2 linked regions of the [Eubacterium] eligens ATCC 27750 genome follow. The protein of the gene in region 2 interacts with the protein of the main gene of each other region in a pairwise test. Links are inferred from orthologs where the notes say so. Each region holds a gene or a part of one and is shown on either strand. Other genes may lie near its edges. The genes, in order: nrdG and nrdD.

What was found.
Region 1: the proteins of nrdD (region 2) and nrdG interact in binary tests that used the Escherichia coli proteins (3 or more experiments, as listed by UniProt). The link is inferred for [Eubacterium] eligens ATCC 27750 from one-to-one orthologs.

The regions. Positions count from the first base shown.
Region 1 is NC_012780.1:453,270-458,141, reverse strand. The notes cover bases 1-2,834. They hold nrdG (anaerobic ribonucleoside-triphosphate reductase activating protein), read right to left. Parts: upstream 1,762-2,834; coding sequence 1,240-1,761; downstream 1-1,239. Other genes in these bases: EUBELI_RS12630 (beta-L-arabinofuranosidase domain-containing protein), read left to right, coding at 1,936-2,834; dut (dUTP diphosphatase), read right to left, coding at 775-1,218; EUBELI_RS12645 (trigger factor), read left to right, coding at 1-709. Outside these bases: more of EUBELI_RS12630, read left to right, coding at 2,835-4,305; EUBELI_RS12625 (sugar phosphate isomerase/epimerase family protein), read left to right, coding at 4,516-4,872. UniProt on the Escherichia coli protein: Activation of anaerobic ribonucleoside-triphosphate reductase under anaerobic conditions by generation of an organic free radical, using S-adenosylmethionine and reduced flavodoxin as cosubstrates to produce 5'-deoxy-adenosine.
Region 2 is NC_012778.1:1,620,333-1,628,649, forward strand. Bases 2,661-5,622 are described here. They hold nrdD (anaerobic ribonucleoside-triphosphate reductase), read right to left. Parts: upstream 5,251-5,622; coding sequence 3,070-5,250; downstream 2,661-3,069. Other genes in these bases: EUBELI_RS07555 (hypothetical protein), read left to right, coding at 2,661-3,017; EUBELI_RS07565 (GGDEF domain-containing protein), read right to left, coding at 5,442-5,622. In the rest of the region: EUBELI_RS13665 (hypothetical protein), read left to right, coding at 92-1,294; EUBELI_RS07550 (hypothetical protein), read right to left, coding at 1,336-2,334; more of EUBELI_RS07555, read left to right, coding at 2,493-2,660; more of EUBELI_RS07565, read right to left, coding at 5,623-7,244; EUBELI_RS14370 (hypothetical protein), read left to right, coding at 7,484-7,645; EUBELI_RS07570 (magnesium transporter CorA family protein), read right to left, coding at 7,693-8,317. UniProt on the Escherichia coli protein: Catalyzes the conversion of ribonucleotides into deoxyribonucleotides, which are required for DNA synthesis and repair. Can reduce each of the four common ribonucleoside triphosphates.

The sequences.
Region 1 (4,872 bases), on a different replicon or contig from region 2:
TGGAACGGATACTCTCGGACTTGAACTTGATGAGTTAGATCAGGCTTTATATGGTATGACCCCAGGTCAGACAAAGATACTTATTGTTGATATACCTGAGGATTATAGTTCGGATTTATATAAGGGCACGAGGGTTGTATTTGAACTTACAATGCAGACAGTTGCACAGGCAAATGTTCCAATGATAACTAATGCATATGTTAAGGAAGCGTTTGGATATGATACCGTTGAAGAATATAGACAGTCAATAAAGGAATCTCTTGAAACTGATATTAATTCAAAGGTTGAGAACAAGATACAGGAAGATGTATTATCTTCTTTACAGGATACATTCAAGATAAGCAGTTATCCTGATTCACTTATGGAAGAAACAAGATCCAGACTTGAAACATCTATTGGTTTCTATGCGGATTTTTCAAATCTTTCAAAGGATGAATACTGTCAGAAGCAGTATGGACTTTCTTTTGATGACTTTGTTAAGAAATCTGTTGTACAGCAGCTTATCATGGAGGCTATAGTTAAAGACCGCAATATGACAATGAGAGAATACGATTATAAAGGTTCTCTTGATGATTTTGCGGCAGATAATGGATATTCTAATGCGGATACATTTGTTGAAAAATTCGGAAAAGATAAGATTGTAAAGGCTATGCTTGTGCAGAAGGCACAGGATTATGTTATTGAGCATGCCAATATTTCTTATAAGTAAGGCAAGAAAGAATTTAGGTTGTGAGTGGGAACCGGCAGCATATTATTATGCTGCCGGTTCCTGTATTATTTTGTGCCTGTTGAGCCAAAGCCGCCTTCGCCTCTTTCTGTGTCGTCAAGTTCTTCTACTTCGTTGAAGTCTGCTGTGATGTATGGTGCTAAGACTATCTGAGCGATTCTGTCTTTTGGTTCTATGGTTACAGGTTTATCTGAATGGTTGTGGAGGGCTACTATGATTTCACCTCTGTAGTCAGAATCTATTACGCCTACTTTGTTGGCTGGGGCAAGACCTTTTTTGCATGCCATTCCACTTCTTGCGTAGATGAGTCCTACGAGTCCTGCAGGTATCTCCATTGCTATTCCTGTTTTGATGAATTCAGTTGTGCCTGGCATAACTGTTACAGCTTCGGACATTCCTGAGTAGAGGTCTGCTCCGGCTGAGAATTCTGTTCCGTATGTTGGGATACAGGCGTTAGGACTTAATTTCTTAATATTAACTTTCTGTGACATTGTGTAAACTCCTTTTTATTATTAATCGTACAGAAGTACGATATTACCTGATTCGAGAGATTCTTTTACAAGGATTGTCCTCTGATTAGATGAACCCTTGAACTGAAGCATCATATCCTTCTTGTCTTCTTCATATTTTCCGTCGACTATGACGTCAATGTATTGAAGCATTTCTTTAGTTTCTTTCCATTCATTGCACATTCTTCCAACAATATCCTTGTCAAACAGATATCCTGTAAAGCACCATATACTCAGGTCAGGATATATTCTGCGTACTTCCCTCAGCAGTGGAAGGAGTCCCTGTTGGTTGCTGTGTTCAAATGGTTCACCTCCCAGAAGTGTGAGCCCTGTAACATAGTCTGGAGCAAGGGAATCAATGATTTCTTTAATTGTATCGTCTGTAAAGTCCCTGCCATAATTAAAGTCCCATGCGATTTCGTTAAAACAACCTTTGCATCGGTGGGTGCATCCACTTACAAAAAGAGAGGTGCGCACCCCTGGTCCGTTAGCAATATCGCAGGTTTTTATCTCGGCATAATGCATAATATAAACCTTCTTTCTAAAAGTTGCAATAAATCTGTATTATTAGCTGATAATGACATCTTATCACATGAATTACAGAATTATGAATGCTATATTAAGACTATAGCAAATGATTAAAATCTGTTGTACAATTATAGCAGATTTGCTCGTGACAAACAATGGAGGGTACATATAATGAAAATTTATTTTGACAAGCTTTACAGGTATGACAGATTGCAGGAACCGGCAGGCATAGCACTTCCTTTTAAGGAAGGTGAGTTAAAGAGTGCTGACAGGATAGCCATTACACAGAATGGCAGAAAATGTATGGTTCAGCCAAAGATTACATCAAAGCATCCAGATGGAAGCATAAGATACCTGTATGTGGATTTTCTTGCTGATATTCCGGCTAATAAGGGCGCAGTGCTAGAGTTTGAAAAAGAGTCTGATGGAAAGTATGAAGAAAAAGGAGTATCTGTTACTCAGACTGAGCAGGGACTGCGAGTTGATACAGGTTGTGTTACATTTACAGTAAATAATAATTCCCAGAATATATTTGAAACACTTGATGATGGAAGAAAACATTATACTGCTCAGAATTTTGAAGGACCATATCTGAAAGATGATATGGGATTATACGACATTAATATTGGCGAGTGGAAGATTATAGACGCAGGTCCTGTAAAATGTGTAATCAGAGCTAAAGGAAGTAACATTCTTAATAATAAAAAAGTTGATTTTGAGATAACACTTACATCATATGCAGCTAAGTCATGGATTGATGTTTCATACAGAATTATTAATACGACTTATGATGAACTTCATATCAAATCACTGGTATTTTATGCAAAGCCTGATGAGACAGTCACTGCAAGTGATGATTTGTTTGATATGCACATTAATATGGGTAATGATTCTACCGGATGTGGAGATGTACTTACGGATAATTCTAAAGAGAATGGACCTGTGTATCACACAAGAGGAACCGGGGAATTAGAGATGATATCTGGTAAAGCACCTGTTTCCAATGTAAGAACACTTGTTGGAAGCTCTAATTATAAGACTGATTTCTATATTGGAAGAGATGGAGTGCAGGTTAATAAGATTATCGATGATGCATATCTTGTAAAGGAAGCGAATGAACATTTTGCAGAGGTATTCTATGGTACATTTCTTGCAGATTATACTGATGGAAATGATGGATTGTGTATAACTGTATATCAGGCACAGCAGAATTATCCGAAGGCAGTTAAGGCATATGACGGCGGAGTAGCTGTTATGCTTGTTCCAGAGGATATTGGAAATGTTGTTATGCAGTCTGGTATGGCAAAGGAACAGAGATTCCTGATGCATTTCCATGAACCGGATATGCAGATGTGGGAGCTTGATAACAGAAGTACAATATACCAGATGCCTGACAGACCATGCATAGCACCAGAGGAATTCAAGAAGGCAGAAGTGTGTATGGATGTATTCCCTGAACATCTTGTGAATGAAGTTGAAATCGCACTTATTGCAAGGGCTGATAATCATTCAAGATGCTACGGCATGCTGAATTGGGGCGATTCTATTGATATGGGATATACTTTACAGGGAAGAGGCGGCGGAAAACCTGTATGGAGTAATAATGAATATGATTATCCGCATTCATGTGCTCTTATGTATGCAAGAACTGGAATCAGAAGATTCCTTGACTATTTAATAGTTTCAGCAAAGCATCAGATGGATGTTGATGTATGCCATTACAGCAAGAATCCATTAAGAATAGGTGGACAGTGGGAACATACAGCAGGCCATTGTAAGAATGGAATAATGGTATGCTCACATGAATGGGTTGAAGGAGTGATTGATTACTATCATTTTACAGGTGATGAGAGAGGTCTTGAGACAGCTATAAGTATAGGTGATAACATATTAAGACTTCTGGATACACCAATGTATGCAAAACCGGGAGAAGCCAATGCGAGAGAAACTGGCTGGGCTTTACGTGCACTTGTTGCATTATATGTGGAAACAAGAGATGAAAAATGGCTTGCAAAGTGTGAGTGGATTATTGACAGCTTTAAGATATGGGAAGAGGAGTATGGCAACTGGCTTGCTCCATATACGGACAATACTCTTATAAGAGTAGGATTTATGATATCAGTAGCTGCAGGAAGCGTAATGAGATATTACAGGGTATTCCCAAGAGAAGATATTAAGCAGATGCTCATAAGAGCAATTGATGATATTGTAGAGAATTGTACTCTTGATAATGGTTTGTTCTATTATAAGGAGCTTCCTTCACTTTCAAGGAATGGAAATAACACACTTCTTCTGGAATCACTGGCAATTGCCTATGAACTGACAGGTGATAAGAAATATCTTGAGTATGGTTTCAAAACATTTGAAACTAATATTAATAACACAGGCAGGGCAGGAGTTGGTTCTAAAAAGGTTATAGATGATGCTGTTATTGTTTCCGGTGACAGCACGAAAGGATTTGCACAGAGTTTTATACCACTTGTTACATATTATAAGGCACTTGGAGATACAGGATTAATTAATAATGTAAAGCTGTATTGATAATTGAGATAAAGGTGCATACAGAGTTTAATACGGTGAGAGAAAGCAAACGCGTTTCGCTTGGGCGGGCTTTCTCTCACCGTTCTTTTGTATATAGCAGCATTAAAGCCCTCACAGCTTGGAAAAGTCGCAGATATTTACTGGTTTTTTTATGTAATATATAGTATAATCTTTCAAAAGTGTTTGTAATTGACGGAAAGGTGGTTTTTTATGAGAATCGGAATAAGAGCACATGATGTTGCATACGCTCCATTAGAGGAGCTTATACCTAATATACATGCACAGGGTTTTCACTGTATGCATATTGCACTCAGTAAGTCTATTAAGGAGTTTAAGCCGGGCGTGGAGACTATGACTCCGGGACTTGCTATGTATATTAAGGAATTATGTACAGAGAATAAGGTTGATGTTGCAGTACTTGGATGTTACCTTAACCTTTGCAATCCTAATCCTGAGAAGCATAAGGAGATTGTTGAGAAGTATAAGGCACATATAAGATTTGCAAGTATTCTTGGCTGTGGAGTTGTTGGTACTGAGACTGGTGCAGTTAATGAGGAGTACAAATAT
Region 2 (8,317 bases):
TTAGTTGACATTTTATTATTAAGTATTCTGCGCTTAAACCGATATTATATATAACCGTGTTCATTGCTGAATATGAAAGGCGGGTATACTTATGATAATTGCAGACAGCAACATGAGTATGTCTTCAAGAAGACACTACTCACAAAAGGTATCAAGCGGCATGGTCGCAGCAGGCAGCTCTGGTAACTCCTTTAGTTTTGGAATGAGCCAGGCAAGAAGCAGCTTAAGCCAGAAAGAATCATATTTTAGTAATTCTTCTGATTCTTCGGGCAGAAAGTATGACGACATGTTTCTGATGATGCCACTCTACAATCGTTCTGGCAGACTTAATGTCCCGGACGATTCTTCTAAAACGGATTGGGCTGGTGAGGAATCACCAGAAGGCACGGAGGCTTTAACACCTGCTTACAACAAAGCCAGCTTAGTTTCTATGCGGCAGAATGTAAGCTTCAGTTACACAGAAATAACAAGAAAGGTTTATATGTCCCTGTTGGATTTTATTCAATCTCTGTCTTTCCGTGGAATGTTTCATGATACTGACAGTTTATCCTGCAATTCAGTCTCTGACACATCTTCATCTGACAAAGCCTCAAAAACCCTTTCTATTACTAACCAGATTTCTCCTACTGTGTGGACTGTAAGAACCAGATATTCTTCAACCTATGAAGAAAAGGAAAGCACTTCATTTTCAACAACCGGAACTGTTAAAACAGCAGACGGCAGGAAACTTAATTTTAATCTTGATATGACCATGTCACGCAGATACATGGAAGAACACAGCATTGAATTTGTTTCAAGCTTTGATACCGTACTGACAGATCCTCTTGTTATTAATCTTGGAAGCAATCCTGTTTCTGTTTCTGATAAGTCCTTTAGTTTTGACATTGATGGTGATGGTAAAGACGAGACTATTGCACAGATGAATCCTGAAAGTGGCTTTCTTGCTCTTGATAAGAACGGCGACGGAATTATCAATGACGGCAGCGAGCTGTTCGGAACCAAGACCGGTAATGGCTTTTCCGAGCTTGCAGAATACGATTCTGACGGCAACGGCTGGATTGATGAAAATGATGAAGTCTATGACCAGTTAAAGGTCTGGGTTAAAGATGAGAATGGCAAGGACAAGCTCTTATCACTTAAGGAAGCCAATGTCGGTGCAATCTGTCTTGGCAGCTCCAAAACAACATTTCATGTAACTGATGATGATAACAATCTTAAAGCTAAAGTACGAAGCAGCGGCATGTATCTTCATGAAGACGGCAGCGCCGGTTCTGTACAGCAGGTGGATTTCTAATTATTAAGGGCGGGTGAATCAATCACCCGCCCTGTTCATTCCTAGAAATTCAAATCAATATCAATTCCCTTAATATCCTCATTAAGCAGCTTATTATCTTTCATTATCCTGACTATCTGCTTCTGGGCTTCAGTTACATAGTCGACATCATTGCTTCTTATATTGGCATTCATCTCTAACTTGTCAGCCTCTGCCTGTCCCTCAATAATCTCTTCCTGTTCTTTTCTTTCCTTGCGCTTTTCGTCAATCTTTTCCTGCTGTTCTTCCTGTTTCTTCTCTGCTTCGTCAGCTTTTTCCTTATTCTCTTCTACCTTGTCATCAATGTTGTCTTTACCTTCATTTACAAGCAGATTCTTAACCTCTCCCTCAACAGCACCTATTATCTGGTCTGCTGAATCCTGTGCCTTTAGCATTTCCTGAGATTTATCCCTGTCGATTTCGGCAAGTGCAATTGAAGCTGTCGTGCATGCAATCTTAAGCTCCTTCTGACCAATTTCATCCTTAAAATGTATCTGTGATGAATTCAGCTTAAGCACTTTCTCCTGATACTCTGTAAGCGGAGTATTCTGTAATTCCTTTAAACGGTCAAGTTCTTCTTTTGAAAATGTGTCCTCAGCCGAACCATATCGGTTATTCTGGTATTTTTCAAGCAGTTCAAGGTCTTTTTGTTCCTGTGAATCCATATCAACACCATAATCTGCGCGGTAAGCCTCTTTTTCATTTTCCAAACCACTAACCTTATTCTTAAGTTCTGTGATTTCATCAAGCTTATTAAGCTTATCGAGCTTCATATCCTCAATATTCTTATCCCTCATATCAGCAGATTTCCATGCATCAGATATAAGCTTCATAGCCTGCTTTCTGGCTCTGAGCCTTTTAGCATCAATCTGGTTATCATTGTATGGCTTCAGATTAAGCTCTGATACATTAATTGTCTTTCTATTCCTGGGTTGCTTTGAATTATCAGTATTCTTATCTGCATTATCTATTCCCTGTACAGCTGCCTGATTATTCATTGTGCTTCTTATCGTAAGTGACATATACCCTCCTTGTCATAATCCTATCCCAAACTCCTTTTCGGGAATCACATTAGTTTAACTATATATCGGCATATGTACCACCATTATTATAGTCAGTTCTTGTTTATAATGAATAAATATGATATAGTCTTACTATCAATTTATCATGAGGGGAGATTATGATGAAATTTGCAAAAGGAACTGATAAAGTGTTGACAATCATATACACTGTTTTCAGTGTTTTACTTATTGCCACATTTATATTATTACTTATATATGCAGGAGGTCTTATGAACAATGCCGGCGGCAGTATTATTAAAGCTGGCAGCTATTCACCTGATGATTACACAGCAGGATATAGATTTATGGGACATTTATTTTATGGTGGACTTTCTTTCACAGCATCTGTTTTCTTATATATAATTGCTATATATGCAGCACTTTTTGCTTTACCACTTATAATAATTACAATATTTGCTTATGTTGGCATGGCATTATATAAGAAAACGCATAATCCAAAACACATAAAACGCAATCTTATTGTTAAAATCGTATATACCGCAATATGGACAATACTTGCACTTATAATGACAATCAATGATGTTGGATTTGTTGTTATGTTCGTAATACTGGCTCTTGTATTATCGCTTCTTTTCGGTGCTTTGTACGGCATGACCAATCATGAATATTTTTCCGAATACTAAAATAATGGCAGGACACGATATTAATCCATGTCCTGCCATATTATATTTAATCTTACAGATGAAGCACTCTCTCTTTAATCTCCTGAGTTCTTCCCTGATTCCAGAACTGTGTCCCAATATATCCACAAGTACGTCTTGCAACATTCATCTTATCCTGATTACGGTTTCCGCAGTTAGGGCATTCCCATATAAGCTTTCCGTCATCATCAGTTATAATCTGAATCTGTCCTGTGTAACCACATTCCTGACAGTAATCACTCTTAGTATTAAGCTCCGCATACATAATATTATCATAAATGTACTGCATAACCTTAAGTACTGCAGGAATATTATTCTGCATATCAGGAACCTCAACATAGCTGATAGCACCACCTGGGGATAATTCCTGGAACTGTGATTCGAATTTCAGTTTATCAAATGCATTGATATTCTCTGTTACATGAACATGATAACTGTTAGTTATATAGTTCTTATCTGTTACACCGGCAATCTTACCGAATCTCTTCTGTAAACACTTAGCAAACTTGTAAGTTGTTGATTCAAGTGGTGTACCATAAAGTGAGAAATCAATATTAGTCTCTGCCGCCCATTTCTTACATATATCGTTAAGATGTTTCATTACCTCAAGTGCAAATTCTGTACCATCTGGCTTAGTATGTGTAACACCCTTCATGTAATATGTACACTCGCAAAGTCCTGCATATCCAAGAGAAATTGTTGAATATCCGCCATAAAGAAGCTTATCAATTGTTTCACCCTTCTTAAGTCTTGCAAGTGCACCATTCTGCCAGAGAATTGGAGCAACATCTGAAGGTGTTCCTTTAAGTCTGTAATGTCTACACATAAGTGCTCTCTTACAGAGTTCCAGTCTCTCATCAAGGATACTCCAGAATTTATCCATATCCTTTCCTGATGAGCAGGCAACATCAACAAGGTTAAGAGTTACAACTCCCTGATTAAATCTGCCATAATACTTTGGCTTTCCTGTTTCCGGATCAATATATGGTGTAAGGAAGCTTCTGCATCCCATACATGGGAAACACTGTCCATTGCCATTGGCATCAACCTTTAATTCCTTCATCTTCTTTTCAGATATATAATCAGGAACCATTCTCTTAGCTGTACATTCTGCTGCCAGCTTTGTAAGTTCCCAATACTTGCTGCCTTCTCTTATATTGTCCTCCTCAAGAACATATATAAGCTTAGGGAAAGCTGGTGTAATCCATACACCCTTCTCATTCTTAACACCCTGCATTCTCTGCTTAAGAACTTCCTCTGTAACAAGAGCCAGATCTTCTCTTGTTCTTCCTTCTGGAACTTCATCAAGGTACATAAATACAGTAACGAATGGAGCCTGACCATTAGTTGTCATAAGTGTGATAACCTGATACTGAATCATCTGGACGCCACGCTTAATCTCATCTCTTACACGAAGTTCAGCGACCTCTTTAATCTTCTCTTCTGATGCTTCTATTCCTGTTCTCTCAAATTCATCCCTTACCTGACCAATAAATTTCTCACGGCTCACCTGAACAAACGGAGCAAGATGTGCAAGTGATATACTCTGTCCGCCATACTGTGAACTTGCAATCTGTGCAATTGCCTGAGTTGCAATATTACATGCTGTAGAAAAGCTGTGTGGCTTCTCAATCATAGTCTCGCTTATTACAGTTCCATTCTGTAACATATCCTCAAGATTGACAAGACAGCAGTTATGCATATGCTGTGCAAAATAATCTGCATCATGGAAATGTATAAGTCCCTGCTCATGTGCATCAACAATATCTGCTGGGAGAAGAAGTCTTTTAGTAATGTCCTTACTTACCTCTCCTGCCATATAATCTCTCTGCACACTGTTAACAGTAGGATTCTTATTAGAATTTTCCTGCTTTACTTCCTCATTATTACACTCAAGAAGGCTTAATATCTGCTCATCTGTTGAATTAGACTTACGCACAAGCGCTCTCTTATAACGATATGTAATATACTTTCTTGCAACTGCAAATGCTCTTAAATTCATAATCTGGTTTTCTACAAGATCCTGAATTTCCTCAACACTTAATGAACGGTTCATTTCTTTACAGATGCTCTCAACATTATTAGATATTGTTTCAATCTGTTCTTCTGACAGTCTTTCGCTATGGACAACTTCCATATTAGCTTTTGATACGGCGGCCATGATTTTACTTATATCAAATGTAACCTCCGACCCACTTCTTTTAATAATTTTCATACTTCAAACCCTCACATAAACACTTTCATGTCCCCATGAATAATCATTAATAACACCATGTGAAATCATACACATGAAAAAAATCTGCTGGGAACCCAGTATCCATGCGGTTTCCCAAGCAGATTTGATTATACAACATATAGGCTTGCAAGTCAATCAAAAACACAATATCTTGTAATAAAATATATTAATTAATTATTTTCAGACTCAGCAATAATATTAATAAGAGAAGCTGCTACCACAGCCATTTCTATTTCATACTCAGCCCACTGTGACGATTCCTTACAACGGTCTATTGTAAATATTCCCTTAACATTGTTCTGTGTTCCGACTATGCAATGTATAGTAGAAAAAACTCTCTTTTCTCTCATTGCCATACCAAATTCCGGTGCAATATCTGTCTGTCTTCCAACAAATCCAATAGCAACATGATTCTTCCCGCCAAGGAGCTTCCTGAATTCTTCTGTATTAACATAGTCTGCACTCATTGGACCACCCAGTTCTACCCCGATATAATATGTCCTGTTAAGGTTAGGCCCCCAATACAGATTAATACTGTCAAGCTTAAAAGAATCATACATATGATGAAGCAGTTCATCAACAGCTTTTCTTCCATCCTGTGCAAATTCTTCCATTATTCCTGACAGAAAACGAAGTTCTTTCATCTCTCTGCCATCATTAACATTCTTATCCTTTGTATTAAGCGAATTCTCATACGATTCCTTATGAAGATCATCTCTGAAAAATACATATCTGTCTCTTCCCTTTTCCTTAGCAACATACAGACAATAATCAGCTTTTTTGAAAAGCTCTTCGTATTCTGTGCCATTATTTGGACTATATGATGCTCCGATAGAACATGTTATCATCAGGTCTTCAAAATCATCAACAAATTCCCATTTAATCTGCGTTCTTATTGCTCTTAACATTCCTCGCAACGCATGCTCATCATTAATTCCATTAAACACAATGATAAATTCATCGCCACCTATTCTTCCGACGACTCCATCCTCACCGACTACTTCCTTAAGCTTTCGTCCTACTCTTGCAAGAATCTTATCTCCATACATATGGCCATACACATCATTGACCTTCTTAAAATGATCCACATCAAGAACAGCTATTGTGACCCTGTTATTCTTTTCTTCTTTAAGGCACTTTACAGCATAAGCAGTTATTGTTTTCTTATTATATACATGCGTAAGAGAATCAAACTGTAATTCTTCTATCATATCTGAAATCTGGTTATAACTACGGTTATCTGCCTCTGGAATAACCCTGCCAACAACAATCTTTCTTCCATCGCTCTTGGTCATAACAGTTCCGATGAATCTCAATGTTTCCATAACCTTGTTATATGTACGCATGCTGGTCTTAAACTTTGTTGAGAATGTCTGTGTATATGAACGCACCTCAGATATAAAATTAGTGAACATTTCCTTATCACTTTTCTCTATATATCCTTCTGTAAGCATCTGTCTCTTCCAGTCATCAATATCAGCCTTGTATATAATATCTCGTGAATCAACATCATATCTGTACATACTGAAAATATTATTATCCCTATTATATGTAAATGTGTATTCACGGTCTAATCCAAGAAGCATCTTATGCTTTGATACATCATCCCTGAGACTCTTATTAGCTTCTTCTATTGATTCAACATCGACAATCTCAATATCTCTCATATGTCCATTGCCAGCACCGCGCTGCTGATACACAAAAAGATGATTATACCTTTCCTCTCCCTGTGCATTAATAAACTTAAACATTCCACTCTTGGCGGTACCATCATAATTTTCTATGAAATCTATCAGCCTTTCTTTATCCTGTGGTGCTACCACTTCAAGAAGTGTATCTACAATGCGTCCGAAATATTCTTCAAATGCTTTATTAGAAACACTTACTACACAATATTTGTCAACAGATGCAATTCTCCTGCTCATCTTGTGTACAATTTCAAATTTTTCTTTTTCTGTCGCTTTATTATCCATGTTGGTACCTCATGCTATTTACTATTAATTCTTAATAACTAATTCCGAATTTTGATAATAAAATTATATTATATACATGACGATTTTACAAGTGTTCTAAAGTACATCCCTTAATTTTTTTGGTACTTTAGTACCAATACAAAATATTGTATTTTCTTTTGCATAACAACATGTTATAATACAATATATTGTTGGTTTTAGCTTGAAAGCATTATTATTAAATATGAGGAGGGTTTCTAATGGAACGAGTAAAGTACAACAAAGTTGAGGTCAGCCACGGAAATATTGCAAAAAAATTCCCTGTCTATGAAATTTATCTTGATGGCGTTATTGTGACTAAGGTATCATCTGAGAACGAAGCTTTAGAGATGGTATCCCGCTGGCAGGAAATTTACAAATAATTCTTAAAAGCAAAAGGCATGTACACCCTGCAATGTACATGCCTTTTTTATAACATTTTCTTCTTCTTTAATACCCACAAAACTATTATACATATCAGAAGTATTATTCCACTTATTATCTCAAATCCAAAAGGTGTCTTTGCAAATGGCATCCATTCTCCGCCAACATTCATTCCATATATGCCGGATATTATTGTTGGAATAGCCATCACAATTGTAATTGAAGTAAGATATTTCATTACATTGTTCAGTTTACTGTCAATTACTGATGACATCAGCTCCCTTGTACCATCAATGACATCCCTGTATATTGTTGTCATCTCTATGGCCTGCTGGTACTCAACCATTACATCCTCAAGAAGCTCCATATCTTCAGGATACTGTTCAAGCCTTTTATATCTTCTGAGTCTTTCTAACACAATACTGTTAGCTCGAAGAGATGTTGCAAAATAGACAAGCGTAGATTCCAACTCGTGAAGTTCGATAAGGTCTGTATCTGATGTGTCTCCATCAACTCTCTCCTCTATCTCAATTCTTTTCTTATCAATCAGACGAAGATTTGCCTGATACACAAATGCTGAACGGAAAAGCATCTGGTATATAAAACGCATTTTTTTCTTAGTGCTGAATTCTCTGACTTTATTCCTTATGAAATAATTAATAATAGGTGTA